DNA from 3 places in the Bacillus sp. 01N42_2 genome. Region 3 is predicted to be linked to each of the others. Evidence: riboswitches for the same ligand, from Rfam matches in the RefSeq annotation. Region 3 holds a riboswitch; each other region holds the start of a gene.
What was found. Region 3 has a riboswitch for thiamine pyrophosphate ahead of tenA (thiaminase II). Riboswitches for the same ligand answer to the same signal wherever they lie in the genome.
Positions count from the first base shown of each region.

Region 1 (6,499 bases), on a different contig from region 3:
CGACAGTTCTTCTGTCCGCTCGTCTCCGTCACCTTCATTTCCTGCTGCGCAAACGACCAGTACACCGCTTTTTACCGCATTTGAGACGGCTTCTTTCAGTTCAGGCACATCGTTCGGTCCGCCGAGTGACATGGAAATAATGTCCGCCTTTTGTTCAACGGCGTAGTTGATGCCGTTAATGATCCATTCGTATTTGCCGCTGCCGTTTTGACCGCCGAGAACTTTAACGATTAAAAGGCTCGCTTCCGGCGCAACACCTGAAATTCCGCCGTTTGAATCATTGGCGGCAATCGTTCCGGAAACATGTGTCCCGTGGCCGTTGTAATCGGAAATCGCGTCTTCTTTGCCTTCGTCATCATCGGTGAAGTTTTTTCCGCCGATAACCCGGTCTTTCAAATCAGGATGATTAATGTCGCAGCCTGTATCAAGCACCGCGATTTTAATATCCTTTCCTTTAAACCCTTTTGCCCACAATTCTGGCGCCTTAATCACTTTAATACCCTCAGGAAGCTCGTTCACATCCATGATCTGCTCATCCGTGACATAAGGAATCAACCGCATTTCACCATTCATAAAAAAGCCCTCCTTTTTTATGCTTGCGAGTGGATTCAAGGGTGTTGCTACTATTTTATGGCAGATTATGCCGTTCGGAAAGAGTCATTTGAAGCATTTTCATAAAAAAGGCGCAATCTATTGCACTAAATAATTTCAAATAATTGGATGGTTCAACGGCTTTTATTTTGATTCGGCACCAGCTGACGCTATAATTGGAAATGGGAAAGGAGAAGAGGTATGAAGATAAGTGAAGCATTGTACGACTATTTTTCCGAACGGGTGGATCAAATTGCGAAAGAATGGATTGAAACGATGGAAGATTCGGATCCGAATTCGATTTACTCTTTGACAAATCCCGTCATCATAGAAGAGCTGATGGAGCAAGATAAAGAATTTTACCGGCATATTAATAAAATGTATATCATGCCGGAAAAAGAATTTTTAGAAGAGTTCGAGCGATGGGTGATTGAGCTTGCGAAAGACCAGAAGCATCTGGATACCCCGGTCCAGTATGTGGTCCGTGAATTCATGAGAAACCGGAGACTGTACATCAGTTATTATGATGCGTTTGCCGATAAACATGAATCTTCGTTTGCCGAGGGAGAAAGGAAGAGATGGGAGAATTTAATCGTTCAAGTATTTGATTTTACGATTTACACCTTTGTCGATCACGCCGAATATAATTCGAAAATGCAGCTGAATGCGCAAAGAGAAATGATTTTAGAATTAAGCTCGCCGGTTATTACGCTGAGCAATCGGACGGGGCTTCTGCCGCTTGTCGGCAATATTGACACGGAACGCGCCAAATACATTCTTGAAAATACGCTGAGTACATGTGCAAACCGGCTGATTGAGCATCTGTTAATCGACTTGTCGGGCGTAGTGGTTGTCGATACAATGGTGGCGCACCAGATTTTTAAATTAATTGAAGCGCTGAACCTGATCGGCGTTTCGTCCACTTTATCCGGGATCAGGCCGGAAATTGCCCAAACCGCCGTACAGCTCGGCATTAATTTCTCGGATATTACGGTTAAATCCAACCTCGCCCAGGCTCTCAATTATCATCAGTAACATACATATAAGAACAGGCTGCCGAATCACTCCGGCGGCCTGTTTTTATACAAACAACAGTGAAATGAGACAGCTTGCGCCGAATAAAAGGAGCACGAGCATGAAAAAGAACCAGTCGGCGCGGCGCACAGTAACCGTTCTGTAAAACGTGCGGTTTCGGCTCCCTGTAAAGCCTTTAGATTCCATTGCGATCGCTGTGCGTTCCGCCTTTCTGATGGCGCCTGCCAAAAGCGGGATGGTAAAGCGCCTGAAGGCAAAGAGCTTTCCTTTCAGCCCGGAATCAGATGCCGCGCCTCTGATTCTGTGCGCCTGTCTGATAATCAGGATTTCATCTTTCAGAAGAGGAAGAAACCGGAACCCGGCGATCACGCCGTAAGCAAGCTTCGGCGGGAGCTTACATTGCTGAATCAGACTGAGCATAAACAGAATCGGATCGGTTGTGAAAAGAAACATCATCGACAAAGCGGAAAAACATAAAATACGAAACGCGATAGAAATCCCGAGCGCCGCATTATCACTGTTGACGGCAATCGGTCCGAGCTTAAACAGCAGATTGCTTTCGGTTGTCGGGACGTTTCCGAATACGACGGCTGTCCATAAAGAACCGAAGGCAAGAATGACAAACGGAACCGTAAACAGCAGCCATTTTTTCAGCGGCACACGTCCCGCCAAGAGGACGCCTCCGGCAATGATAATATAAAACAAAGCAGGCGTGTACGGGTTATAAATAAACGAAAGCATAACAACGCATAACAAAACAGCCGCCGCCTTAATTGACGGGTTAACAGCCTCCAGCCGCAGGTTCATTTCTCCGCCTCCTGTCGTGTTTCATCCATTCATACCGCAGGGGCAAAGCTAAATGCGCCCGCTCCGCGATTCCGATATGATCAGAAAACAATGAGTCGGGCGTTCCGCGGTACACCAGCTTCGTGCCGCAGAGCACAAGGATCGTATCGGCATAATCTGAGACGAGCTCCATATCATGTGTCACCATTAAAACGGCCGTTCCTTCCTTTTGGATCTCCTGAAGCATCAGCATGCACTCACGCGCCGTTTTTGCGTCCTGCCCGAAAGTCGGTTCATCAAGCAGCAAAACTTTCACCTGATGCATAAGCATCGTGGCGACGCTGAGCCTGCGTTTTTGTCCTTGGCTTAAAGAGAATGGATGCTGTGAGGCATAGCGTCTCAGGCCGAACCGGGTTAAGAGCTGAAGAGCTTTCTCCTTTGCGGCTTGACCGTTTTCAAAGCCGAACAGCAGCTCTTGAATGACGGAATCTGTGACAAACTGGTGTTCAGGATTTTGGAAAACATACCCCATCAGCCGCCGAAGCTCTTTTTCCGAATAGGAATCTACCGGTCTGCCGTCTATTTTGATGTCTCCGCTCACAGGACGGATGAGCTTGGCCGCGGCGGACAGGAGCGTTGATTTTCCGGTTCCGTTAGGGCCGGCAATCGCGGTGATTGACCCTTTTTTTACGGAAAAGCTCACGTCCTGAAAAATGATGTCTGTTCCTCTTATGAATGACAGCCCGTGAACACTCAGCGCGTCCTCTGCCGAAAGCGCGGCGGGCCGGGGGCCGGGAAAGGGCGGTACAGGTTCTTGAAACAGTCTTTCTTTGCACAATGTAAAAGGAATGCTGACGTGCTCCTGCAATGAGATCACCCGCGGAATCGGAATGCCGAGCTGCGTCAGCTCTTCAAGTTTTGTTTCAAAGATCGCGCCCGTCTCTCCGTCCATCACTTTCTGACCCGTTCCGTCAAGGACAATTGTCCTGTCCATCCACGGCGCCCAATGATCAAGCTGATGCTCGATAACAAGAAGTCCGAAGCCTTTTTGGGCCTGCAGTTCTTTGATCAGCCGCACCAATTCACGCACGGAATATGGATCAAGCTGTGCCGTCGGTTCGTCTAAAATAATGAGTTCCGGTTCCATCGCAATGATACAGGCGAGCGCGACCTTTTGTTTTGAACCGCCTGACAGCGAGGCGATCGTCCGTGTTTTCAGATGAGTGATTTCTAATTTTTCCAAAACGTCCTCAATAATTAAGTCCATCTCTTCTTTTGTATATTGCAAATTTTCCAGACCGAAGGCTATTTCATCTTCAACCGTCAGCATGCAAAACTGCTGATCCGGATCTTGAAACACGACCCCGATGGATCGGGCGGCGGGTTCTGACAGGTCCGAAAGAGGTGTTCCGTATAAGGAAACGGTTCCCGTTTGAACCGCATCGCAAGCTTCCGGGTACAGACCGTTTAAACAAAGTGCGAGCGAGCTTTTGCCGCATCCGCTCGGCCCGAGCAATAAAACCCGTTCTCCTTTGCGGAGCTGAAATGACACGTCTTGAAAAACCGGCTTCTCATCCTGCTCATAAGAAAAGGTAAGACGGCGGGCCGATAGAAGGGGTTCAGATGCCTGCATCTTGATTCACCTGTTTCTTTTTCTTCTTGAATTCTTTTCCGAGCGCCATGCCGTTCAGCACCCCTGTGTAAGCCAGCGCATCACTGATTGCTTTGCCGAGAAGGCCGGCAAGAAGCGCACCTGAGACCAGGCGGATGAGAAGCATGACGGCTAATAAACCCGGATTCAAAACAGAGTATCCGGAAATGAACAAGTCATAAATGAAGCTCGCAACAGAAGACCCCATACCGGATAAAAGGAGCACGGGCAGGGTATACACCCGCCAGCGTGTCGCAAAAAAGACCGCTTCCGCACCGATTCCCTGCGCGATGCCGATCAGAATTACCATCGGCCCTGACGGATTTCCGAGTAAACACTCCACAAACGCGGCGATGATTTCAGAAATGAGCGCCGCTCCCGGTTTTTGAATAATGTAGGCGGCAATCACCGAGACGATAAACCAAATACCGTAAATCGGTTCGTAGCTCATCCGGCCGAAAAACCCTGCCGCTATATTGCTTGCATGAGTTGATAATAAATAAACGACAGCAAATACAACACTGATGACGGACATGACGACAATTTCTCTCATTTTCCAATTTTTCATTGTGATCTCCTGCTTTCTTATCGGATAGTCGTATGTATGAAAGAGTTGATTTTACGAAAGACGATTGATCGTAAGTTTCATATTGCAGTGTCCTCCCCCGTTTTTTAATGAAAAATAAAAAACTGCATATCCGAGGGAATATGCAGCAGCAGAACGAAAACGCATGGAAAAAACCCTGCGCTCCGGTCAATCTGCACTTCCCCACGCTGGTATTATCCAGATCGGGTTATAAGGGATCAAAACACGCCTGCCGCATGTTTTATCTCAGCCGATAACAGCACCCCTAGTGCGTTTCCTATACAGTTTTTTATGATGACATCATCATAGTTGATCATGTCTGATTTGTAAACAGCCTTTCTCTAAACAGAGTTTGGAATCGGACCGGAAGATCATTCATAAAGATAAGAAGAGCCCTTTTGATCAAAAGGAAACGGAGGACATCTATGTTTGTTCATACAGTGCAGTCTGGCGACTCGTTATTTTCCATCAGCAGAAAGTACGGATACCCTGTTGACAGCATCAGAAGCGTCAACGGGCTTGAGGAAACGAATATCGTTCCGGGGCAGGCGCTTTTGATCCCTCTTAATGAATATACGGTTCAGCCGAATGATACGTATGCCGTTATCGCAAGTAAAACTTATGTGCCGCAGATGCAGCTGATGCAGGCAAACCCGGATATTCCGCCGAACCGGCTGCGGCCGGGTTTGAAAGTGAGAATTCCGGCTATCTCCAACTATCTGGCGGGAACCCTGCAATTTTATGTCATTCGGACACCTGAAGCGGACAGAGAGCTCATTAATGATTTTGCACCCTATTCATCGGCGATTTCTTTGTTTGAATATCATTTTGGCCCGAACGGAGATATCATGAATGATTTAAACGACAGAACCGCGATAGAAACCACATGGCAAAACAGGGTGCGGCCGCTTGCGGTTATCACGAATCTGACAGAAGGAGGGTTCAGCCCGGAATTAGCCCATCAAGTCCTGCAGAACCCGACGGCGAGAACGAACCTCGTCAATAATATCGTCTACCTGACCGTAAGAAAGGGATACGGCGGTGTCAATATTGATTTTGAACGGATCAGGGAAGCCGACCGGGACCTGTTTACAGGATTTCTCCGGCAGTTAAAAACCAGGCTCTCAGAGCATCAGCTCGCGCTAACGATATCGGTTCCGGCGAAAACAAATGAAGCGGTGCCGTGGCTGAGGGGATATGATTACGGCGGAATCGGAGCCGTCGTCGATTATATGTTCATCATGGCGTACGACTGGCACCATGCCGGCAGTGAGCCTGGACCCGTAGCGCCTTTGACGGAGGTCAGAGAAACCATCAATTTTGCCATCAGCAGGGTGCCGAGAAGAAAGGTGATTCTCGGTGTGCCGCTGTACGGATATGATTGGGTGATTCCGTACCGCCCCGGGACGATCGGATCGGCGATCTCCAATCAGCGCGCCATGGAAACCGCCATGAAATATCAATCAGTGATCCGCTACTCTCAGAGGGATCGTTCCCCTTACTTCCGGTATACGGATGAAAATGGAAGAACGCATGAAGTATGGTTCGAGGATGTGCGGAGCATGAGTGAAAAAATGGTTCTCGTGCGGGAATTCGGACTGCAGGCGATCGGCGCGTGGCAATTAACGCTCGGCTTCAAACCGGGTCCGTGGCTGTTGCGGAACTTTTTCACCATCCGAAAGATATGACTGCATTGCCCCGCTTTTGCGGAGAGTTTTTCTTTCTTATGATAACGGATCTTCTTTTGGACAATCTAAAGTTGAAAAGGAGGTCTGTTCTGTGAAGAAAAGGGAAGAGCAGTATATCAACGAGGCTGAGTATGTACCGCACCCGACAAAAGAAGGGGAATA
Region 1 covers NZ_JBFTRO010000002.1:607,294-613,792, reverse strand. The annotation lists gene AC1DN5_RS06770 (S8 family peptidase) at 1-573, opposite strand, end outside; gene AC1DN5_RS06765 (STAS domain-containing protein) at 793-1,626, shown strand; gene AC1DN5_RS06760 (energy-coupling factor transporter transmembrane component T family protein) at 1,672-2,433, opposite strand; gene AC1DN5_RS06755 (ABC transporter ATP-binding protein) at 2,408-4,045, opposite strand; gene AC1DN5_RS06750 (ECF transporter S component) at 4,032-4,631, opposite strand; TPP riboswitch at 4,813-4,926, opposite strand; gene AC1DN5_RS06745 (glycosyl hydrolase family 18 protein) at 5,075-6,337, shown strand; gene AC1DN5_RS06740 (transcriptional regulator SplA domain-containing protein) at 6,429-6,499, shown strand, end outside.
Region 1: it holds a riboswitch for thiamine pyrophosphate, as region 3 does, so the genes downstream of both, AC1DN5_RS06750 (ECF transporter S component) here and tenA (thiaminase II) in region 3, are expected to answer to the same signal.

Region 2 (11,589 bases), on a different contig from region 3:
TCCAATTGAGAGGGGAGGAATACAAATTTATATTGCGTTTCCAAATAAGGAGGGATACGATTGAAGAAAAAAATGAGAAACAGATGGACAGGCTCCGTTTTAAGCGCGATTGTCGTCAGTTCACTGCTGTTTCCGGGTGCAGCCGCAGCGGAGACCACACCGGGAACAGTTTCTGCCACCAAAGATCTTTCTTCCTCTAAGAGCGTTCAGCATAAGATTTCCGATTCAGTCAAGAAGCGTTTTGAGAAAAATGATAAAGTCACATTTCTCATCAAATTTAAAGAGAAAGCCGATACGAAAAAAGCGGTTAAAGAAGCAGAGAAAAATGCCAAGTCCCAATCGCTTTCGGCAGCAAAAACAGAATATCAAAAGCGGTCAGCGGTCGTCTCTTCTTTAAAACTGGCGGCTCATGATGCCCAGCAGAATATAAAAACATATTTGGAAAAACAAAAAAAGAAAGGCAAGGCGGACCGCATCCATTCCTATTATATTGTCAACGGAATGGCAGTCACGGCTTCGAAAGAGGTGATGGAGAAAGTTGCCTCATTTCCTGAAGTAGAAAAAGTTCTCCCGAATGAAAAGCGACAGCTTACTCAATCAAAAGCTCCTTTTCAATTGAAGAAAAAACAAAAAGAGATCAAGGCAAAGGGAGGCGTTGAATGGAACATCAGCCAAATTGATGCGCCGAAGGCCTGGGCCTCTGGTTACGACGGCACCGGTACGGTTGTCGCCTCGATTGATACAGGGGTTCAGTGGGATCACCCGGCGCTTAAGGAAAAATACCGGGGGTACGATCCTGAAAATCCCGCAGCGCCGAACCATGAAATGAACTGGTATGATGCCGTGTCTAAAAAAGACGCGCCCTACGATGATCTTGAACACGGCACTCATGTAACAGGCACGATGACGGGTTCAGAACCTGACGGCTCAAATCAAATCGGTGTCGCTCCGGGCGCGAAATGGATCGCAGTAAAAGCATTTTCAGATGACGGAGGAACCGATGCCGATATTTTGGATGCCGGTGAGTGGGTGCTCGCGCCAAAAGATAAAAACGGCACTCCGCATCCCGAGATGGCGCCGGATGTTGTCAATAATTCCTGGGCAGGCGGTTCAGGAATGGACGAGTGGTACCGCGATATGGTGAATGCATGGAGAGCAGCCGAGATTTTTCCGGAATTCTCTGCGGGAAATGAAGATTTATTTACACCGGGAGGACCTGGTTCAATCGCAAATCCGGCCAATTATCCGGAAGCATTTGCGACAGGCGCGACTGACATCGACAAGAAACTTGCTGATTTCTCACTTCAAGGCCCCTCACCGTATCATGAAACTAAGCCGGATATTTCGGCTCCAGGAGTGAATATCCGTTCCTCTATTCCTGGGGGAACATATGAAGGCGGCTGGAACGGAACTTCAATGGCCGGGCCGCATGTGGCGGCGACGGCGGCTTTGTTAAGGCAGGCGAACGCTTCTATTACGGTTGATGAAATGGAAGACGTTTTGACGCGCACCGCTGAAAAGCTGACAGACTCCGTTTTTCCGGAATCACCGAATAACGGCTACGGCCACGGTTTAGTCAATGCTTTTGACGCCGTTTCTGCCGTAACAGACGGAATCGGAAGCGTAGAAGGCAAAGTATCTTCTGCGGGCGAAGATCACAATCCGCCCAGCTGGCATCATGAACCCGTCCAAGTAGCTTACAAAGGGGCAAATCTGCCGTTAACGGTTACAGCAGAAGACGATGTAAGCGTGACTGAGGTGTTACTTTCCTATCAATTTGATAAAGGAGAATGGAAAACGATCGCCGCCGTTCAAAAAAGCGGTGATGAAAAAAAGGGGCTCTACCAGGCAGAAATTCCGCACGTAACGGGCAGCACGGTAAGTTATAAATGGACAATAAAAGATTTCGGGGGTCATTCTGCAGAATCTGATACGTACCGGGCTGACGTAAAACCGAGCATTACGGCGGGGTACAAAGAAGATTTTGAATCACAGCCGGCCGGCTGGTCCAGTTACGGGACACATGACCAATGGGAATGGGGGATTCCGAGTTCAGGCCCCGGCGCTGCATTTTCCGGAGATAAAGTGTATGCGACGAATCTGTCCGGACCGTATGCCGATTCGGCCAATATGAATTTAGTGATGCCTCCGATCCAGGTTCCAGATTCAGGACGGTTGTTTTTGCAATTTAAAAGCTGGCACAAGCTCGAAGAATTTTTTGATTACGGGTACGTGTTCGTTCTGCCGGAAGGAAAATCGAATTGGGAGCAGGCAGCTGTTTACAATGGTGACTCCGCAGGATGGAATGATGAAGAAGCAGACTTATCCGCGTATAAAGGCCAAAATATAAAGCTTATGTTTAATATGCAGTCAGACGAAGTACTCAATGAAGACGGATGGTATATTGATGACGTCCGGCTTTCAAGCAGCCCTCTCGGCAAGGCGGCCAAAAAAAGCAAACACAATAGACAAACACCGCCCGGACATCTGAAGAAAAAAGCCGTCAGTCCGAAACTGGCCAAACCGGCGGTGAAATCATCCGGAAAACCGGTGAAACGTGAAACGAATCTCCTGCCGCTCAGAGCGCAAATCAGTGTCGCCGAGACGGGGAAATCCGTGTATTCCGACCCCGCAACCGGAAGCTACAGCCTGTCTCATAAAGCGGGAAACTATACGCTGAAAGCCGAGGCATACGGATTTAAACCCGCTGCAAAACAAGTTTCTGTTCAAGCAGACAAAACCGCACAGGCAGACTTTACACTGGAACAAATGCCGTCCGGCACGCTAAAAGGAACCATCACCAATCAGTCGACAGGCGAACCGGTGGAAGGGGCCGCGCTTTATGTAGTGGAGGACGCTGCAATTGAGCCTGCGGTGACAAATGACAAGGGTGAATATTCGCTTCGGGCGTACGAAGGCTCATACACCATTAAAGTAGCCGCAAAAGGCTTTTACAACAGCGAATTTTCTGTTGACATCAAAGGGGATGCTGAAAAAAACGCCAAGCTTAAGCCGTATATCGGCTATGAAGGGGAAATTGCTTATGATAACGGGACTGAAGAAGCCGGACTGTCCTATTTTAAGGCAGGCAGCAAATCTGCCGTTAAGATGACGCTTAAAGACGGAAAAGAACACGGTATGCTGACAGGAGGCCTCTTTAAATTTTGGGGCGCGGACTGGCCTGATCCGGGCGGTACCGAATTTCAAGCAGAAGTATATGATGCATCCGGCCCTGACGGGAGCCCGGGCAGCAAAATTGCCGGCCCGTTCCAAGCTGAAGCGCTTCGAAACGGAAAATGGACCAAAGTGGATCTCAGCTCAAAAGGAATCGAGGTCGGAAAGGATTTTTATCTTGTGCTCCGCCAGACGAAACCCGATCCTTATTCACCTGCCCTGTCATCTGACGACGGCAGTCCATATTCGAACAGAAACTGGCAATACCTCGACGGCAGCTGGTCAAAAGCCGATAAATCAGACGGAAACTTTATGATCAGGGCTTTAGTCGACTACGAAGCTTCCGTGCCTGAGATCACGTCGCCTGTTGACCGGTCATTTACAAACAAGAAGTCAATCACGGTGCAAGGAACGGCTTCGCCAAGAACCGCAGTCCGCCTGACCAATAACGGTAAAACCGCCGCTGAAACGAAAGCAGATGCAGACGGCCATTTCCAGGCTGATGTCACACTGCGTAAAGATGCCAATCGGCTGACGGCGGCATCTGTGACGGACAAGGGATCAACCGATGAGTCACGCCCTGTCACGGTCATACTCGATCAGGATAAGCCGGATGTGACGATTGACAGTCCGGCAAACGGAGATAAAACAAATAAAGAAGCGGTGACTGTAAAAGGAAAAGCTTACGACGCCCATTTAAAATGGGTGAAGGTGAACGGCAAAAAGGCCGAGGTGAGTGACGGCTCTTATCAAGCAAGAATCCTTTTGGAAAACGGCAGCAACGAAATCAAAGTCACGGCCTCAGACGAAGCGGGTAACAAAACAACGAAAAAGACGGTGATTGATGTCAATTATCACGCTCCCGTCATCTCCGGATTGGTTCCCGGAGCGGATAAAAAATTAAAAGCCGGAGAATCAGTGAAAATCGCTTTTTCAAGCGGGAAGAAATTAGACGCCTCATTCGTGATCCGTATGCCTCTGACAAACGCCCGGGCAGGGACCCAAAACGCGACGGAGCTTCCGCTGAGAGAAATTTCTCCGGGACGATATGAGGGTTACTGGACGGCGACTTCTTCCATCAAAGCAAGCGGAGCAAAAATTGACGTTATTGCAAGAGATGATTATGGAAATGAAACGAGACAGACAGCAAAAGGAAAACTTTATATCAATGAGTAAAACAGAGCGCTGCCGGGACACGGCAGCGCTTTTTTGGCTGAGACGGTCAATAGGAAATCAATCTCTTCGACCCTCGACAAATAAAACGGTTATCCCTTAAAAATTGTACTTTCCCCTCAACATTAATTGACAGACTTTCCCACAGAGCTTGCTTTATACTTATGAAACAAGAGAGAGAAACAGATATGTAAGACAAAAGAGGAAAGGGGTCAGATGTGAAAATCTATCTGGATGTCATTTGGCTGTTGAACTTTTGTTTTGATTCTCTTTTGCTTTTATTAACCGCCTTTATTTTAAAACGCCAGGTGAAAAAAAGAAGAGTGGCCGCCGGCGGTTTCATCGGATCAGCCATTGTGCTTCTGATGTTTACGCCTGTTTCTCCCTTTGTAGAGCATCCGGCGGGAAAAATGGCATTTTCAGTTGTCATCGTGCTTACGGCTTTTGGCTTTAAACGGTTTCGGTACTTTTTTCAAAATTTGTTCGCCTTTTATTTCGCGACCTTTCTCGTCGGCGGGGGAATGATCGGCGTACATTCCCTGCTGCAGACAGAATCAATTGTAAAACACGGCGCCATGGTTACGAGCCAGACCGGCTTCGGCGATCCGATCAGCTGGATATTTGTTGTCATCGGATTTCCGGCCGTATGGTTTTTTTCGAAAAAGAGAATCGAAGACATCGAGACGAAGTCCATTCAGTACGATGAACTTGTCATGGTTCAGGCAGAATTCAGCGGACAGACAATCCGCGCAAAAGGCCTGGTGGATTCCGGGAATCAGCTGTATGACCCGCTGACAAAAACGCCGGTCATGATCCTTCACATTGACAAATTCGCTCCGATTCTCAGTGAAAAGGAAACGGACATCATCAAATCTGCCAGTCCGCTTGAAGTGATAGAGCAGCTTGATGATTCATTCCGCCATGCGGATAAGCTGAGGCTGATTCCATACAGGGGCGTCGGCCAGGACAATCAATTTTTACTCTGTTTAAAGCCGGATTACGTCACGATTATAACGAAAGACGAGATGATTGCATGTGAAAAATGCCTGATCGGCATCAGCGCGAAACAATTATCAGCGGACGGTGAATTTGACGGAATCGTTCACCCGAAGATGCTGACCGGGAAGGCTGTGAAGCATGTATCCTGACGAAAAGTCTGTTATTCATCATACTCAAAACGCATTGTATTTAGAAGGGGGAGGAAGATGAAAAAACTTAAGCTGCGTCTGACATATTTGTGGTATAAATGGCTGATGAAACTCGGACTGAAAAGTGATGAAGTATATTACATAGGAGGAAGCGAAGCGCTGCCGCCGCCTTTGTCTAAAGAAGAGGAGCAGGTGCTCTTATTAAAGCTGCCGAGCGGGGATCAGGCGGCGCGGGCCATCCTGATTGAGAGAAACTTACGCCTTGTCGTTTACATTGCCCGCAAATTCGAAAACACCGGCATCAATATCGAGGACTTAATCAGCATCGGCACAATCGGTTTGATCAAAGCGGTAAACACGTTTAATCCGGAAAAGAAAATCAAACTCGCAACCTACGCGTCGCGATGTATTGAAAACGAAATTTTGATGTACTTGCGCCGAAACAATAAAATCCGTTCAGAGGTGTCCTTTGATGAACCGCTGAACATTGATTGGGACGGAAACGAACTGCTGCTTTCGGATGTGCTCGGCACAGATGATGATATTATTACAAAAGACATTGAAGCCAATGTGGATAAAAAACTTTTGAAAAAAGCGCTTGAGCAATTAAATGATAGAGAAAAGCAGATCATGGAACTGCGATTCGGGCTTGTCGGTGAAGAAGAAAAAACACAAAAAGATGTAGCCGATATGATGGGGATTTCACAATCTTATATCTCCCGGCTCGAAAAGCGGATTATTAAAAGACTGAGAAAAGAGTTTAACAAAATGGTGTAAAATTTTTTCCATCTGACGGTCCTTACTGCTGCAAGGATTGCCGGCGCCGGATGTTTATTTCTGTAAAATAGCGGTGCATATTTTTCCCACCCGAGGAGATACTTAACGTTGTACAGCAGCTCCTAGTGGGAGGGAAAAACGTGTCAAGAAATAAAGTCGAAATTTGCGGGGTGGATACCTCCAAATTACCGGTGCTCAAGAATGAAGAGATGAGAAAGCTGTTTAAGCAATTGCAGGATGAGGGCGATGATTCAGCGAGGGAAAAGCTTGTAAACGGCAATCTGCGCCTTGTCTTAAGCGTCATTCAGAGGTTTAACAACAGAGGAGAGTATGTTGATGACTTATTTCAGGTCGGCTGCATCGGACTAATGAAATCCATTGATAATTTTGACCTAAGCCATAATGTTAAGTTTTCAACATACGCTGTACCGATGATTATCGGAGAAATCCGCAGATATTTGCGGGATAACAATCCGATCCGCGTCTCGAGGTCGCTTCGCGATATCGCATATAAAGCGCTTCAAGTAAGGGAGCGGTTAATCAGTGAGACAAGCAGGGAGCCGACAGCAGAGGAAATCGCCAAAGTTCTTGAAGTGCCCCATGAAGAAATTGTGTTTGCCCTTGACGCCATCCAAGATCCGGTATCACTGTTTGAGCCGATTTATAATGACGGCGGCGATCCGATTTACGTGATGGACCAGATTAGCGATGAGCGCAATAAGGATACACAATGGATTGAGGAGCTCGCTCTGAAAGAAGGCATGAGAAGACTGAACGAACGGGAAAAAATGATTTTGCGAAAGCGCTTTTTCCAGGGGAAAACCCAAATGGAAGTCGCAGAAGAAATCGGCATATCCCAAGCTCAGGTCTCAAGGCTTGAAAAGGCAGCCATTAAACAAATGAATAAGAATATCCATCAATAACGGAGAAAGCCTTTAAACATTGTTTTAAAGGCTTTTTTCGTGCGCCGGTTTACGTTTGCGAAAAAGTGATGTATTCTAATGTGTAAAAGTTTTAAGAAAATTGAAACAAATAACGGGGGAACTGCAATGATTTTACAGCTGGACAATGTGTCATTAAAAAGAAACGGCCAATGGATTTTGAAAGATATCAACTGGCGCGTTGAGAAAAACGAAAATTGGGTGCTGTTCGGACTGAACGGAGCCGGAAAAACAGCCTTGCTGAATATGTTATGTTCTTATTACTTTCCCACTTCAGGAGAGATGCAGGTGCTCGGTCATCAATTCGGCAAAACAGAGCTCGGTGACAGGCTCAGAAAAAAAATCGGTCTTGTTTCAGCGGGTCTGCAGCACAAATTATATGCCGCGGATTCCGCTTTTGAAATCGCCCTCAGCGGCGCGTACGCTTCAATCGGGCTTTATGAAACACCGAGTGAACAAGTGAGGGAAAAAGCGATCGGTCTTCTGAAAGATTTAGGCGCCATCAGCTACGCGGACAGACGGTATGAAACGTTATCTCAGGGGGAAAGGCAAAGAGCGCTGATTGCGCGGGCGCTTATGGCTGATCCGGAACTGCTGATTTTGGATGAGCCCGTGACGGGTCTCGATTTTATGGCAAGAGAGCAGCTGCTGGATACGATAACGTCGATCGCTGAAAAAGAAAATGCGCCGTCCATCCTTTATGTCACTCATCATGCTGAAGAAATTCTGCCGGTATTTGATCAGGCGCTGCTTTTAAAACAAGGCGAGGTGTTCGCTGCCGGGAAAATCAAGGACATGCTTTCTGACGAGCGGCTTACAGCGTTTTTCGATATGCCTGTCAATGTCTTATGGAACAACGGCCGTCCATTTTTAACGCGTGCAAAAGCGGCATCATCCGTCAAATAAAATCAATTCACCCTGGGGGTGCTGCTGACATGCAGCTGAGAGAGACGTTGGTCTCAACTCTTAACGGACCTGATCCGGATCATGCCGGCGGAGGGAAGCGGTGAAAAAAGCGGAGGAAAATCCGTTTTTACCCGTTTCATTTGATGAAACGGGTTTTTTAATACAGCAAAAGGAGAGATGTTCAATGAACCAGCTTGACATGCTGCTGCAGCAGGCGGATAAACGGCGGGACGATTTAATACATATTGCTGAAAGGTTGATTGCTTTTCCGACACCGGCTCCGCCTGCAAGAAATACAGCAGAAGCTCAGAAGTGGGTGGCCGGATTTTTAAAAGAAATGGGCTGCTCGGTCGATATGTGGGATGTGTACCCGGAAGATCCGAACGTAGTCGGTGTTTTAAAAGGGACAGATTCAAGCGGGCATCAAAGCCTGATTTTAAACGGACACATTGACGTAGCCGAAGTCAGGGATGAAGACTGGGACTCTGACCCGTTTCAGCCGCTCGTTAAAGCCGGCATGCTGATCGGAAGAGGCGCCGCTGATATGAAAGGCGGATTGGCGTGTGTTCTATTTTCTCTGAAGCTGATACATGATGCAGGCATTGAGCTTGCGGGCGACCTCATTGTACAGTCTGTGATCGGAGAAGAAGTCGGCGAGGCGGGGACGCTGGAATGCTGCAAACCCGGCTATCACGCGGATTTTGCGGTTGTCGCGGATACGAGCAGCCTGCATATTCAAGGGCAGGGCGGAGTCATCACCGGCTGGATAGAATTGAAAAGCAAACAAACATTTCATGACGGCATGAGGCGCAATATGATTCATGCGGGCGGAGGCACATTCGGAGCGAGCGCAATCGAAAAAATGGCGAAAATCATCACTGCCTTGGGAGAGCTGGAACGCCACTGGGCAGTAACGAAAAGCTATCCCGGCTTTGCGCCAGGCACCAATACGATCAACCCCGCCGTTATTGAAGGGGGAAGGCACGCAGCGTTTGTCGCCGATGAATGCCGATTATGGATTACTGTCCACTTTTACCCGAACGAAACGCACGAACAAGCTGCGGCAGAAATCGAAGACTATATCAATCGTGTCTCTGACGGTGATCTGTGGCTCAGGGAAAACAGGCCGGTATTCAAATGGGGCGGGTCTTCCATGATTGAAGACAGAGGAGAGGTGTTCCCGGCGCTGGAAATCGACCCGGACCATCCGGCCGTTTCTGTTCTGGCGGAATCGCACTCAGCCGTCAAACAACAGGAGCCCGTCATTGATGTTTCCCAAACCGTAACAGACGGAGGATGGCTTTATCATGCCGGGATTCCGAGCGTCATATACGGACCCGGCGATTTAAAAAACGCCCATTCCGTAAACGAAGAAGTGTCCGTCGATGAGCTGATGGACTATACGAAAATCATGCTGAGATTTATCCACACCTGGTGCAGCCGCAAAAAAGATTGCCCGATGTGACAAGGTTCAGCCCGGCCGCTCATATAATAGGAAAAAGAACGGGCAAAGGGCGTGATACAAATGATCAGCATATCTGAATTTCAAATAAAAGATGTAGTCAACGTGTCGAACGGAAAAAAACTCGGAAGCATCGGTGATATTGATATTAACGTGACAACGGGAAAAATTCAGGCGATTATTTTAGGCGGCAGCGGAAAAGTTCTCGGTTTTTTCGGAAAAGAAGAGGAAATGATCATTCCTTGGCGAAATATAGTTAAAATTGGGGAAGATGTCATCTTAGTGCGTGTAAACGAACCAAAGGGGGGAGCATAATCCTCCCTTTACTTGTAAAAAGCCGGAAATCTCAATGTTTCCGGCACATTTATTTATCTCATTTTTCAATCAGCCGCTAAACGTATGCTTAAAATTGTGTTAAAATGAGTGGGAAATTCGCTTTTTAATGTTTGTCGAAAGGTTGGATCTTCATGAATACATATCACCCGTTTAGTTTTACCACCCCCTCGGCACTCATGATAGAAGACTGGAACCGTGTGAATCAGCATAACACAAAGGTCATCGCCGGATTCACAACGAAAAACGGCGGTGTCAGCAATCCTCCGTATGAGTCATTAAATACCGGATTGCACGTCCGGGACGAAGCTCATGATGTTGTGAAAAACCGTGAAATCATAGCGTCCTTATGCGGTACTGATCTGGATTCCTGGGTATTCGCCGATCAGACACATGAAAACCGCGTCCGATGCGTGACAGCGGGAGATAAAGGAAAAGGGGCGAGAGACTATTCCTCCGCATTCCGCGGGACGGACGGGCTCTATACGAAAGATACAAATCTTTTTTTGGCCCTGTGTTTTGCAGACTGTGTGCCTTTGTATTTTTATGACCCGGTGAAATCAATGATCGGCGCTGCCCATGCCGGATGGAATGGGACGGTCAGACAAATCGGGCGCATCATGACGGAACGCTGGGTAACCGAAGAAGGCTCCCGCTTAACAGATATTCAGGCCGTCATCGGTCCGTCCATCAGCGCGGACAGCTATACCGTCGACGACCGCGTCATCAATGAAGTCCGGGCGCTGCCGTTTTCCGCAGAATCCGCCATACGCGAAACGGAAAAAGGCCGGTATCAGCTTGATTTAAAAGAGGTCAACCGCCTTCTTCTGATACATTGCGGCATTCCGGAAGAAAACATTTCAGTCAGCGGTTTATGCACCGAACAAGAGCGTGAACTATTCTTTTCACATCGCCGCGACAAAGGAAAAACGGGACGCATGATGTCCTTTATCGGAATGAAGGAGGCATAAGTTATCTTGCGTGTTGCTGATCAATTACGACATATAAACGAAAGAATAAACGAAGCATGTAACAGATCGGGCCGAAGCCCCGAAGATGTAACTGTCATCGCGGTTACAAAATACGTATCAGCCGAAAGGGCTCAAGAGGCCGTGGATGCCGGTATTACAAGTCTGGGAGAAAACCGGGATGCCGAGCTTATCCGTAAGCAGGATGTCATTAAAGGCAGCCCCGTGTGGCACTTTATCGGCAGTCTTCAGTCCAGAAAGGTGAAGGCCGTCGTTGACCGTGTATCTTATATACATTCCTTAGACAGACTGTCATTAGCTAAAGAAATTGAAAAACGGGCGCAGCATGCGGTTCGCTGTTTTGTGCAGGTGAATACTTCGCTTGAGCCGTCTAAGCACGGTTTGAAAACAGAGGAGGTCATTCCCTTTATCAGAGAGCTTTCTGAGTTTAGAAACATTTCTGTAGAGGGCCTGATGACGATGGCTCCCCTGACAGACGATACAGAAACGATCAGAGCCTGTTTCCAGCAATTGCGTGATCTGAGGGACCAGGTGCAGAAGCTGGACCAGACAAACGCACCGTGCCGGGAACTGTCAATGGGCATGTCAAATGATTATGAAATCGCTGTTGAAGAGGGCGCTACTTTTATCAGAATCGGCTCTTCATTAGTCGGAAATGAAACGGGGGGTGTAAACAAATGAGCATG
Region 2 covers NZ_JBFTRO010000002.1:404,619-416,207, reverse strand. The annotation lists gene AC1DN5_RS05735 (S8 family serine peptidase) at 61-4,350, shown strand; gene spoIIGA (sigma-E processing peptidase SpoIIGA) at 4,566-5,495, shown strand; gene sigE (RNA polymerase sporulation sigma factor SigE) at 5,553-6,272, shown strand; gene sigG (RNA polymerase sporulation sigma factor SigG) at 6,413-7,195, shown strand; gene AC1DN5_RS05715 (ABC transporter ATP-binding protein) at 7,322-8,119, shown strand; TPP riboswitch at 8,124-8,232, shown strand; gene AC1DN5_RS05710 (acetylornithine deacetylase) at 8,304-9,584, shown strand; gene AC1DN5_RS05705 (YlmC/YmxH family sporulation protein) at 9,645-9,896, shown strand; gene pgeF (peptidoglycan editing factor PgeF) at 10,049-10,885, shown strand; gene AC1DN5_RS05695 (YggS family pyridoxal phosphate-dependent enzyme) at 10,892-11,584, shown strand; gene sepF (cell division protein SepF) at 11,581-11,589, shown strand, end outside.
Region 2: it holds a riboswitch for thiamine pyrophosphate, as region 3 does, so the genes downstream of both, AC1DN5_RS05710 (acetylornithine deacetylase) here and tenA (thiaminase II) in region 3, are expected to answer to the same signal.

Region 3 (11,589 bases):
ATTCCTTTTGCAGAAAGCGTGCGGATCGGTCCTGCTGAAATGCTGTTGACGCGGATGTTTTCTTTTCCTAAGTCAGCCGCTAAATATCTGACACTTGCATCAAGAGACGCTTTTGCAACACCCATTACGTTATAGTTTGAAACGACGCGCTCGCCGCCGAGGTAAGTGAGTGTGACGATGCTGCCGCCTTCAGTCATGATCGGACGAGCCGCTTTTGCGACCGCTGTCAGAGAGTAAGAACTGATGTTATGCGCAAGCAGGAATCCCTCACGGTTCGTATTTAAATATTCACCGACAAGCTCCTCTTTGTTTGCAAATGCGATGCAGTGCGCAATGCCGTGAATCACGCCGACCTGCTCTTTAATGCTCGCAAAGCAAGTTTCGATCTCAGCGTCATTTGTCACATCACACGGAAGGATGAGAGAATCATTTCTTTCTAATGTAGCCGCAAGGTCATGAACTGATTTTTCCAATCGCTCCCCTGCGTAAGTGAAAATGAGGCGCGCTCCGGCTTCATGAAGCGAGCGGGCGATTCCCCAGGCGATACTGCGTTTATTGGCAACGCCCATCACAACGATGTTGCGGCCTTCTAGTGAGAAATTCATATGTATAAAGCCTCCTGTAATCGTCTTAAAGACATAATTTAGTACCTGATCTTAATTTTTATCATATCATAACCTTGTCCAGATTGAAAGCATGGGAAAAAGACCGCGGGGTGTTGAAGCGGTCTCTTTTTATCTCGTCTGCAGGCTGTTTCTTTTATAGGCAAAATGATTTGTCGGCCCGTGTCCAGCTCCGATGCCGAGCGTATGTTCCACGGCTTCACGCACAAAGTTGGCAGCTGTCTCAAACGCAGCTTGAATATGTTTTCCTTTTGCGGTTTCCGCCGTCAGCGCAGCCGCAAATGTACAGCCCGTTCCGTGGGTGTGTTTCGTATCAATATAGGCGTGACTGATTCCGGTAAAAGATGAACCGTCAAATAATAAATCAACGATTTTCCCCTGTTCAGGCTGGTGTCCGCCTTTTATGATGACGTTCTTTGCGCCAAGCTGACAAAGGCGTTCGGCCGCTTTTTTCCGGTCTTCAAACGTACGGATTTCCATTCCGGTCAATGCCTCAGCTTCCGGAACATTCGGCGTAATCGCATAACTGCGCGGAATTAACAGCTCTTTTAACGCGGCCTGTGCTTCCTCACGCAGCAGGGATGCGCCTCCTTTGGCAATCATGACGGGATCGGTGATGAGATGCTCCAGTCTGTACTGATCCATTTTTTGCACAATTTCCGCAATCATCTCCGCGCTCCACAGCATTCCCGTTTTTATCGCGTCAGGCCGCAGATCTTCCGCCACCGCGTCGATCTGGCTGCCAAGCGCTTCCCGGGTGAGCGGGTAGATGCCGTGAACCCCCAATGTATTCTGGGCGGTTACCGCTGTAATGGCTGACATCCCGAAGACGCCGAGCTCCTGAAAAGTTTTCAGGTCCGCCTGTATACCGGCCCCTCCTCCTGAATCTGACCCGGCAATCGTCAATGCTTTGCAAATGCTCATGCTGTTTTTCTCTCCTTTCGCATTATCCGATCCATTTATGATAAAAGGATTTCGCTCTGCTGATGTCACTTGTGCCGTGAATTAATGCTCTGCCGTCACGAAACAGAACCATCTTGAAACTGTCTGTCGTGAAAGAAATTAAATACGGATTGGCCGAAACGTCAAGCCCGGCCCGTCTGAGCTGTCCCGAAAGCCTTTGCAGATCAAACGGCTCTGAGATTCCTGTTCTGATCTGTACCGTGTTTCTCCCGCACAGAACAGCAGCTTTTGACTGATTCTCGTAAGATAAAAACGGAAAATCGTTCGTGCCGCAGCTTGGGCAATCCGCTTTCTTGAGACGGGCAACGTTTATTTCGGACCGTTCATTTTTCCACAAATCAAACGAGCGGAGAACATGCTCAACAGGTCCGCCTGTTAACAGCTTCAGCGCGTCTGCAGTCTGAAAAACAGCCGCCTGTAATACAGCCGGACTGATAATTCCCGCCGTATCACATGTCATACCGCCTAAAGGCAATGTCTCAAGCAGACAGTGAAGGCACGGCGTGACACCGGGAATGACGGTAAAGGAGAGTCCGTAGCTGCCGACACAGGCGCCGTACAGAAAAGGAATTCCTTTCTGTACAGCCGCATCGTTCACAATCAGCCTCGTTTCAAAGTTGTCAGTCGCGTCAATGATAAGAGATGCGTCACAAATCAGTCCGGGTGCGTTTTCCGCAGTGACATCCATGACAAATCCTTTCACATCTACATCGCTGTTTATGGATTTAAGCCGTTTTTCAGCTGCCGCGGCTTTCGGCATTTCCTGTCTGACATCATCTTCGGTATAAAGCTGCTGGCGCTGGAGATTACTCCACTCCACATAATCTCTGTCAGCGATCGTTACCTTCCCGACCCCTGCTCTGACAAGCATCTCTGCATTTGCCGCACCAAGCGCACCCGCGCCGATAACCACGGCATGAGACGACCGGAGCTTCTCCTGTCCGGAGGGACCGATCGGCTGATACAGCTCCTGTCTGGAATATCTGTCCGTCATACCGGAAGACCGTCCCGCGGACTGCTTGCAGTTCCGTAATCTTTCACCGGAATCCGCCCGGCTTCATAAGAAAGGCGGCCCGCTTCTACGGCAAGCTTCATCGCCCGGGCCATTTTGACCGGATCATCAGCGCCTGACACAGCGGTATTTAATAACACGCCGTCAGCTCCGAGCTCCATCGCGTAGGCGGCGTCTTTTGAAGATCCGAGACCGGCATCAACAATGACCGGCACCTTCGCCTGTTCAATGATAAAGGAAAGATTCAGCGGATTTAAAATTCCCTGACCGGAACCGATCGGTGAAGCGCCCGGCATAATAGCATGGACTCCGAGCTCCTCAAGACGCCTTGCGAGCACGACATCATCTGACGTATACGGAAGAACGATAAATCCCTCTTCAAGCAGCTGCTCTGATGCTTTCAGCGTTTCAACCGGATCAGGCAAAAGTGACCGGCTGCAACCGATGACTTCCACTTTTATCATGTCACAAAGTCCTGAAGCTTTGGCAAGCCTTGCGATTCTGACCGCCTCTTCAGCCGTTGCGGCGCCGGCTGTATTCGGCAGAAGCGTGTACTTAGACAAATCAAGCTGTTCGAGAAAGTTTGGCTGAGACTGTTCAAAGATGTTCATCCGCCTCACCGCAAAGGTTAAAATATTTGATTCCGAGACGGCCACCGCCTCTTTCTGAATCTCAAAACTCGGATATTTCCCCGTTCCTAACAGCAATCTTGACTGAAACTGTTTCCCGCCTATTGTTAACATCCTCATCCGCCTCCTACAAAATGGACAATTTCTATGACGTCGCGATCACATAAACTTGTGTTTTCATAATTCTTTTTTTCGATGATTTCTTTATTTCTTTCTACAACTACGATTCTTTGATCAAGCTGATACGATTCAAGCAAATCCTGAACCGTCCCCTCTTTTCGATTCCAATCAATTTGTTTTCCGTTCAGCTGAAGAATCATATTTGAACAGCCTCCTTGCGATCAATTCGAAACGCTTCTACCCATTCATGTTTAACCTGTCTTCCCAGGATCATATCCCGCACCATTTCAGCCGTTGCCGGAGCTAACAGGATGCCGTTTCGAAAATGGCCGGCGGCGAATATGATGCCGCTGTTATCAGGATGCCGCCCGATAAACGGCTTTCCGTCTTTTGTTCCCGGCCTGAGCCCCGCCCAAAAACGGTCTATTTTCATATGTTCGATGGCGGGAAGCATGGTTTTCGCTTTCGCAATGATAGCCTCAATCCCGCCGATGTCAGGCGTGTCGCTCCAGTCGCCCTGTTTCATCGTGGCGCCGATGACAAGCCGCCCGCTTTTTCTCGGAACGACATAACAATGATCATGGTAAAGGGTTTTGGTCAGCGGGATTTCGTCATTCCACACAGAGAGGCATTCTCCTTTCACAGGGAAAAAAGGCTGTCCCAAGCCGAGCTGGCTGAAAAACCGGCCGCTCCATACACCGCTGGCAACTGCGACTTTGTCAGCATAAACATCCCCACCGGACGTTGTGATGCAGTATTCTCCGTTCACCCGTTTTACGGAAGTGACTTGTGTATGCTCACATATGTCAGCGCCATAACGCCGCGCCCCTTTTGCATATGCTTTGCAAACATAGTAAGGTTCGACATGGACATCGTCTTTTATAAAATATGCGCCGAGAATGTCCTTTGAAGTGTAAGGCTCTTTTTCAAGAACCTCCTCCGCTGAGAGCCAAGTGACGGAAGATAAATCATCCATTTTCCGTAAACGGGTCATGTCTTCTTCTGTATACGCCAGTTTAAGCATTCCGCCGTTATGGCGCCTGATATTAATGCCGCTGGCTTCCTCAAGCTCTTGCCCCGCCGCTTCATACAGTCTTTGGCTGTGCATAGCAAAATCAAAAAACGCATCCCGGTTTTCACATTCCGCGTGAGCGCCAAGCATTCCCGCCGCAGCGCTTGTCGTTTTTCGGCCGACTTCCCCGGCTTCAAACAAGACAACGTTCTGCTGCGTCTTCGCCAGCTCATAAGAAATGGCGCATCCGATAATTCCGCCCCCGATAACCGCCGTATCATAGTGCTTCTTCATAATCAGCCTCCTTCACCGCGCGTGCATACCGTTTTGCCGCCTCCTCAGGATTTTCAGCTGAGAAAATGCCTGACATGACAGCAATTCCGTCCGGTTTCGCCTGCTTTGTGAGCTGGATCGTCTGCAGTGTCATTCCGCCGATTGCAATGACGGGGATGGAAAGCGTGCGTTTGATCTCTGAAAGCAGGCTGATGCCTCTTGCTTCAAGTCCTTGTTTACATTCCGTTTCAAACACATGGCCGAACACCACATAATCCGCATCTTCCTTTTCAGCTTGGATGGCTTCTTCCAGCGAATGAACCGAACGTCCGATATGAAGATGGGGAAATCTGCTTCGCACCTGCTTTACGGAAAAGCTGCTGGACGGGAGCTGAACACGGTGTATATTGGCAAAAAACGCGATATCCGCCCGATCATTGATGATCAATTTGTCCTTATCCGCACCGCCTCTTTTCAACAGTGACAAAAGCTGCATGATCTCTCCTGCTGTTTTATCCCGCTCACGGATATGGATAAAGCTTACTTCGCGCTGAATCGATAGAATATCCTCGGCCAGCTCGGCAACGGGTTTGCGATTATCAGTTACGGCGTGCAGCTCCAAAGGATTCCACCTCTTTTCCGCCCTTCTCGGACCAGCCTTCTTTTTGATAAGCCATTCCCCAAAATTGATATTCATAATAGCTTGAAATCACAAAATTCTCTTTCATTTTCGCGCGGATTTCCTCTGTGCTGTTTTCAGCAATCTCGTCAAAACGGCTGATCTGTTCTTCGACCTGCTGTCTGAACCAGTCTCCGCCGTATGTACCGATCCATTTTTCGTAAATCGGATGTTCCGGTTTACATTCCTTTAAGCGTTCGCCGACTTCATAATAAAGCCAATAGCAGGGCAGAAGCGCGGCTAAAATTTCTCCAAAATTCCCGCTCATCACCGATCTGTACATATGAGACGTATAAGAATAGGCTGTCGGCGCCGGCTTAAATGCCGCGCGCTCTTCTTCTGTAATCCCTAAAATCTCCGTAAATTCGCGGTGCAGCGCCATTTCCGCTTCATATGTGCCTTGAGCGTGGCCCGCCATCCTTCCCGTCGTAAACAAGTCTTCGGCATATGCGGCTGCAAACGCCTGAACTTTTGCAAAATGCGTCAAGTAGTAGGAATCTTGCAGTACATAATAACTGAAACGGTCTAACGGCAGGCTTCCGTCACCGATCCCTGTTACAAACGGATGAACAAAGCTTCCGTCCCACCATTCGGCTGCCGCCAGTCTGCATTCTTCAGAAAATGTCATAAAGTTTTCCCCCCTGATAAAATAAAAAAACCACTTTCCCGCATCGGAAAAGTGGTTTGGAATTTATCTGGATAAAAGGAACCCGAAAAATACCGCTCCACTTCCCTACGCAGGTCTGAACCTGTTCAAGTTATGAGGGTCTAAAAGTCTCACTTTTATCTCAGCCCTTATGAAGGACACCCCTAGTGGTCATACGATTGATCATTTACTTGTTATGCCTTCTATCTTATCACGAAATGCAATTTGGTCAAGCTTCAAGGATTTTTCTCAGCTCCGACACGTAGTTGCGCGAGCCCGTAACGATGAGACGGTCTCCTGTTTTCAGCCTCGTGTCCCCATGCGGAACGATGCTGTCCACACCTCTGAAAATCCGAACGAAAATCACATCGCCCATCAGCGGAAATTCGCGCAGAATAATGCCGTTATACGCCGTATTTTCCAGATTGATCTGATAAAGCGAAGACTCTTCATTCGTTAGAAGGTTCATCACGCCCGGCGCCTCAATTAATGCGCGCAAGAGCGTCTTTGTAGACAGAAGGATAGAAAAAATACTGATGCCCTCTTCCTTCAGTTTTGTTTCATGTTCAACCGAGCCGACGCTTGCGATGATGCGCTCAGTCCCTTTCTCTTTCGCCATTAAGGCGATTTCAGCGTTCACATCTTCATTTCCCGTCGCCACGACAAGAATATCCGTTTTAAAAATACCGTGCGACTCAAGCGTGCCGGGCTCGTAATCAGAAATCGTTTCAACAGAAAAAACAGATTCCGCAAGCTTTTCCCCGGCATTTTCCTGATACACATGGACGACCCGCACATCATATTCCTCATCAGGCAGCTCCAGCGTCACCGGAAGCGTCATTTGGTTGGCGCCGATAAATGTAATGCGCTTCTTTTCCTGCGGCGCACTTTGCCGCTTGAATAATTTTTTAAAGCCGACCGGTGTGATGATGCTGGCGATAACCGCAACCAAAGTCAGCGCGCCGGACATATTGGCGCTGATAATGTGAAGCCTTTCTCCGATCGTAGCCGCCGCGATAACAAGCGACAGCGTAGAAGTCAGCAAAAACCCCGAAGCAAACACGGTTCTTTTGTCATACCATTTCTTTAAATAAAACACCGGGAATATTTTGCTGATAAACAGCGCAAGCAGAAGCAGCGGAATCATCGTCAATGTTTTCGGATCTTGGAAGAGCGTCCATATGTCCAGCTTCACCCCGACCATGACGAAAAAGATCGGAATTAAAAACCCGTAGCCGAATGAATCCAGCTGCTCCACCATTTCTTTATTCGGCGACAGAAGCGATACCAAAACGCCTGCTAAAAATGCACCGAGAATATTTTCCGCCCCGAGAGATTCCGATAAAGCGACAAGCACGATAATCAGTGTAAAAATGGCTCGCGTGCCGATCTGGACGGTGCCTTTAGACATCGACTGCACAAACGAGCGGTGTTTAAAGATCCTGCCGAAGAAATACAGCACCACCCCCGCGGCAAAGAGAATCAGAAGAAGCCACATATTTCCGCTGTCTTCCCCGTAAAGAGAAGAGAAGAAAGCGAGCAGAATCATCGTAGCCAAGTCCGCAATAACGGCGACAAGCAGAATGATCTGGCCGATATTGGAATTCATGATCCGTTCTTCCTTTAAAGTCGGAACGACCACACCGAGTGATATTGTCGAAATAATAAGCGTCATTAAAAACGCGTTTTGAATAAAACCGGCTAATACAAAGGCATAGGACAGCAGCAATGATAAAATAAAGATGCCGAAAAATATGATCAATGCGGCAGAAAACGTATTGGGTGCTTCCTTGCCGTTCGGAAGGAATTGTTTTTTCTTCCCTTTCTCAAATGACGAAAAGTCAATTTCCAATCCGCTTAAAAACATTAAAAAGATAAAGCCGAGAACAGACAGCGTCTCCAGCCACGTGTCTCCCTGAACGACGAGATTCAGGCCGCTTTTTCCGATAATAAGCCCCATGATGATTTCCGCGACAACGACCGGAATGCTGAGCTTAAACCGATGTAAAAGGAGCGGCGTCAAAAAAGCGACGATCAGAACGACGACTAAAGAAGCGACTGATGTGTGTTCCATTTGTAAATACCTCCTTAAAACAAGGGTTATAAAAGCCCGCTTAAAGCGGGCAATACCTTACTTTTTTTAAAAACATAACGCATATTCTAACAAGGCTGGCGGCGAAAAAAAAGTGATAAGGCATTATTTCTTCAAATTCTTTTTTAATTTGTACCAAAACAGCGTAATTAGGTAAAGGAATTAGTCCCATAATAAATAAAAAACCGGAAAAGGGAGGCTGACAGAATGGCTTATGACATCATCAGCGATATACACGGATGTTATGACGAAATGATCGCGTTAATGCAAAAGCTCGGATATGAAGTGAAAGACGGAATGCCCGTCCATTCTGAAGACAGAACGCTAGTCTTTGCGGGAGATTTAACAGACAGAGGCCCCAAATCCGTAGATGTGATGCGTTTCGTGGCAAAAGCATATGAAAAAGGCATCGTCCGTTATGTCCCGGGAAATCATTGCAACAAACTGTATCGTTACTTAAAAGGAAACCCCGTAAAAGTGATGCACGGACTGGAAACGACGGCAGCCGAACTGAAAGAGCTGTCTTTCGCCGACAGAACGGAAGTCTCCAGACAATTTATCCGATTATATGAGTCAGCGCCGCTTTATGACATTTTACATAATGGCGATCTCGTTGTCGCCCACGCCGGCATAAAAGCTGACGATATCGGTAAATACTCGCGTAAGGTAAAAGAATTTGTGTTGTACGGCGATATCACGGGTGAAACGTATCCCGACGGCAGACCTGTCAGGAGAGACTGGGCCGCCGCCTATGAAGGGAAGGCATGGATTGTTTACGGCCATACCCCGGTAAAACGCCCCCGGATCGTCAACCGTACAATCAACATTGATACAGGATGCGTCTTCGGGAATCAGCTGACAGGCTTTCGCTTTCCGGAGCATGAAACCGTCTCTGTTGAAAGCTCAATGCCTTATGATGCTTCACGCTTTCGCGAAGATCAAGGCAGTCAGACATGAAAAAAGCCCGAAACCGGTAAACGGTTCGGGCTTTACAAATGTTCAATCAATGTTTTCATATCGTCAGGAACGGGGGCATGAAAAACGAGCGTTTCTCCTGTTATGGGGTGTACGAATGAAAGCTGCTCACTGTGAAGCGCCTGCCGTGCAATTCCCTCGTTTTTCCCGCCGTACAGCGTATCACCGACTAACGGATGGCCAAGGTAACTCATGTGCACCCGGATTTGATGGGTCCGCCCCGTCTCAAGCCGCAACTGCGCAAGCGTAAACACACGTCCGGTTTTTTCCGTTTGAAAATGCGTTACCGCTTCTTGTCCCTCCGGCGTTACCATCCGCTCAATAATGCTGCCGGGTTTTCTGCCGATTGGCGCGTCCACCGTTCCTTCTTTCTGCTGCATGACGCCGTGTACGACAGCGAGATACTGCCTGCTGACAAGCCCCTTCTTCTGCGCTGCCGACAAAAGAGAATGAGCAAGCCGATGCTTGGCGATCAGCATCGCTCCCGACGTATCCCTGTCAAGACGGGTGACGAGATGAACCGTCGACTGTACGCCGCTTTTTAAGTAATGGCTGATCACTCCGTTAGCGATGCTTTCCGACGGGTGTTCCCGTGATGGAATTGAGGAAACAAACGGCTGTTTATTGACCACCAGCACATGGTCATCTTCATAAAGAATGTCAAGCGGAACCGGCTCAGGCAAAAGCGTTTCACTCACATGCTCCTTTGGGAATTCAATCTTAAGCACATCCCCTGCCGCTAATACGGCGCGGACGGTTACATGCTCTCCATTGACAAGAAGATCTCCCCCGCCGAATTTAATGTCAGCGAGAAGCCGTTTCGAAATGCCGAGCTGTGCCGTATATTCTTTTACCGTCATGCCGGCTTCCCGGGCTGAAATATTCTTTTGGATAAAAAAGTTGTTCAATCCGTTTCCTCTTTCTATTCGCCTTTTCCGATAAAGGAATCCTGCACTCTTTTCCAAAACGGAAAAGGGCGGAATCTTGCAAATCTGACTTTTTCATTTGCCACCCGGCATAGAATAGATTTGACATCCTTATGCAGCAAGGTCAAATGATCAATCGTGACTTGGAAGTCGACGTCGTTTCTCGGTTTGATGACACAGTTATGATGATCGGGAAGCAAAAGCGGCGAACCGACAGTCCTGAACACTCTGTTGTTGATGGATGCCATTTCCGCGAGCTGAATCGCTCTGATGGAAGGATGAATGATCGCGCCGCCTAACGCTTTATTATAAGCCGTGCTTCCGGAAGGCGTTGACAGACATAAACCGTCTCCCCTGAACGTTTCAAACAGCTGGCCTTTAATTTCAACGTCAGCGACGAGACTGCCTTCAATGCTTTTGATCGTACATTCATTCAAAGCCAGATACCGTTCCTCACGCTCTTCATCATGATAAGTGACAACCACTTCAAGAAGGGGATATTCCACGGTATGATACGGCGTTTTGGCGATGGCAAGAACAAGCTTTTCTATCTCCTGCGGAACCCAATCGGCATAAAAACCCAAATGCCCCGTGTGAACTCCGACAAAAGCCGTTTTATCCAGACGGTCGCTGTATCTGTGGAATGCGTAGAGAAGCGTTCCGTCACCGCCGACGGAAATAACGATTTCCGGCTCTTTTTCATCCAAGGTCATATCAAAATCAAGTAAATACGCCTGTATTTTGCTTTTCAGTGTATCTGAAACTTCGTCTCCTTTTGAAGAAACGGCAAATTTCATGCCATTCCCCTCCTTTCTACTGGTGGCCTCCCGCTTTTTTCTTTCGTGAAAACGCGGCTTGGGCTTCCTGAATCTCTCCGCGGATTTCAGACATTTCTTCATCGAGCCGGGATGCGGCTTCCGAGGCCCGCTGCAGCCTCAGCTTTACTTTTTCGGGAATGTTCCCGCTGTATTTGTAATTCAGTGAATGCTCAATGGTGGCCCAAAAGTTCATGGCAAGCGTCCGAATCTGTATCTCCACAAGAACATGCTTTTCTCCGGACGCAGTTTGTAAAGGATATAAAACGACAAGGTGGTAAGACCGGTATCCGCTCTCTTTATGCTCTGCTATGTAATCCCGCTTGTCGACAACGGTAAAATCTTTTCTGGCAAACAGCATATTTTTGACGATCTGGATATCATCGACAAATTGGCACATAATACGCAGTCCTGCGATATCCTGCATCGTTTCAATCTGATGAAGCGGTATGCTTTTCCGTCTCGCTTTTTCAAGTATGCTTACCACCGGCTTCACGCGGCCTGTCACAAACTCAATCGGTGAGTGGTCATCTTCATACTCATAAAGGGTTCTGACGCCTTTCAGCTTCACCTTTAATTCCTCAACAGCCTGGCGGTATGGCGCTAGAAATTGCTCCCATTGTTTGTCATCCATCGTACATCCCCCAATTCCGAACCTGTTCTAAAGAAATACGCTTTTCACTTTTTCTTCCATATCTCCGTAGTTTGCATTATCTTTAATATTTTCAATAAGATAATCGAGTTCTTCATGCAGCCCTGAAAGTTCAACCGTTTTGCCGCCGGCCTCCAGCACCGCCGGTTTTCTTTTGTCAAAGGCCTCTTTC
Region 3 covers NZ_JBFTRO010000005.1:254,753-266,341, reverse strand. The annotation lists gene fabI (enoyl-ACP reductase FabI) at 1-605, opposite strand, end outside; gene thiD (bifunctional hydroxymethylpyrimidine kinase/phosphomethylpyrimidine kinase) at 735-1,547, opposite strand; gene AC1DN5_RS13605 (thiazole biosynthesis adenylyltransferase ThiF) at 1,570-2,580, opposite strand; gene thiG (thiazole synthase) at 2,577-3,347, opposite strand; gene thiS (sulfur carrier protein ThiS) at 3,344-3,547, opposite strand; gene thiO (glycine oxidase ThiO) at 3,544-4,653, opposite strand; gene tenI (thiazole tautomerase TenI) at 4,637-5,254, opposite strand; gene tenA (thiaminase II) at 5,232-5,939, opposite strand; TPP riboswitch at 6,025-6,133, opposite strand; gene AC1DN5_RS13575 (monovalent cation:proton antiporter family protein) at 6,187-8,031, opposite strand; gene prpE (bis(5'-nucleosyl)-tetraphosphatase PrpE) at 8,257-9,006, shown strand; gene AC1DN5_RS13565 (RluA family pseudouridine synthase) at 9,039-9,932, opposite strand; gene AC1DN5_RS13560 (NAD kinase) at 9,947-10,747, opposite strand; gene yjbM (GTP diphosphokinase) at 10,764-11,399, opposite strand; gene AC1DN5_RS13550 (UPF0738 family protein) at 11,427-11,589, opposite strand, start outside.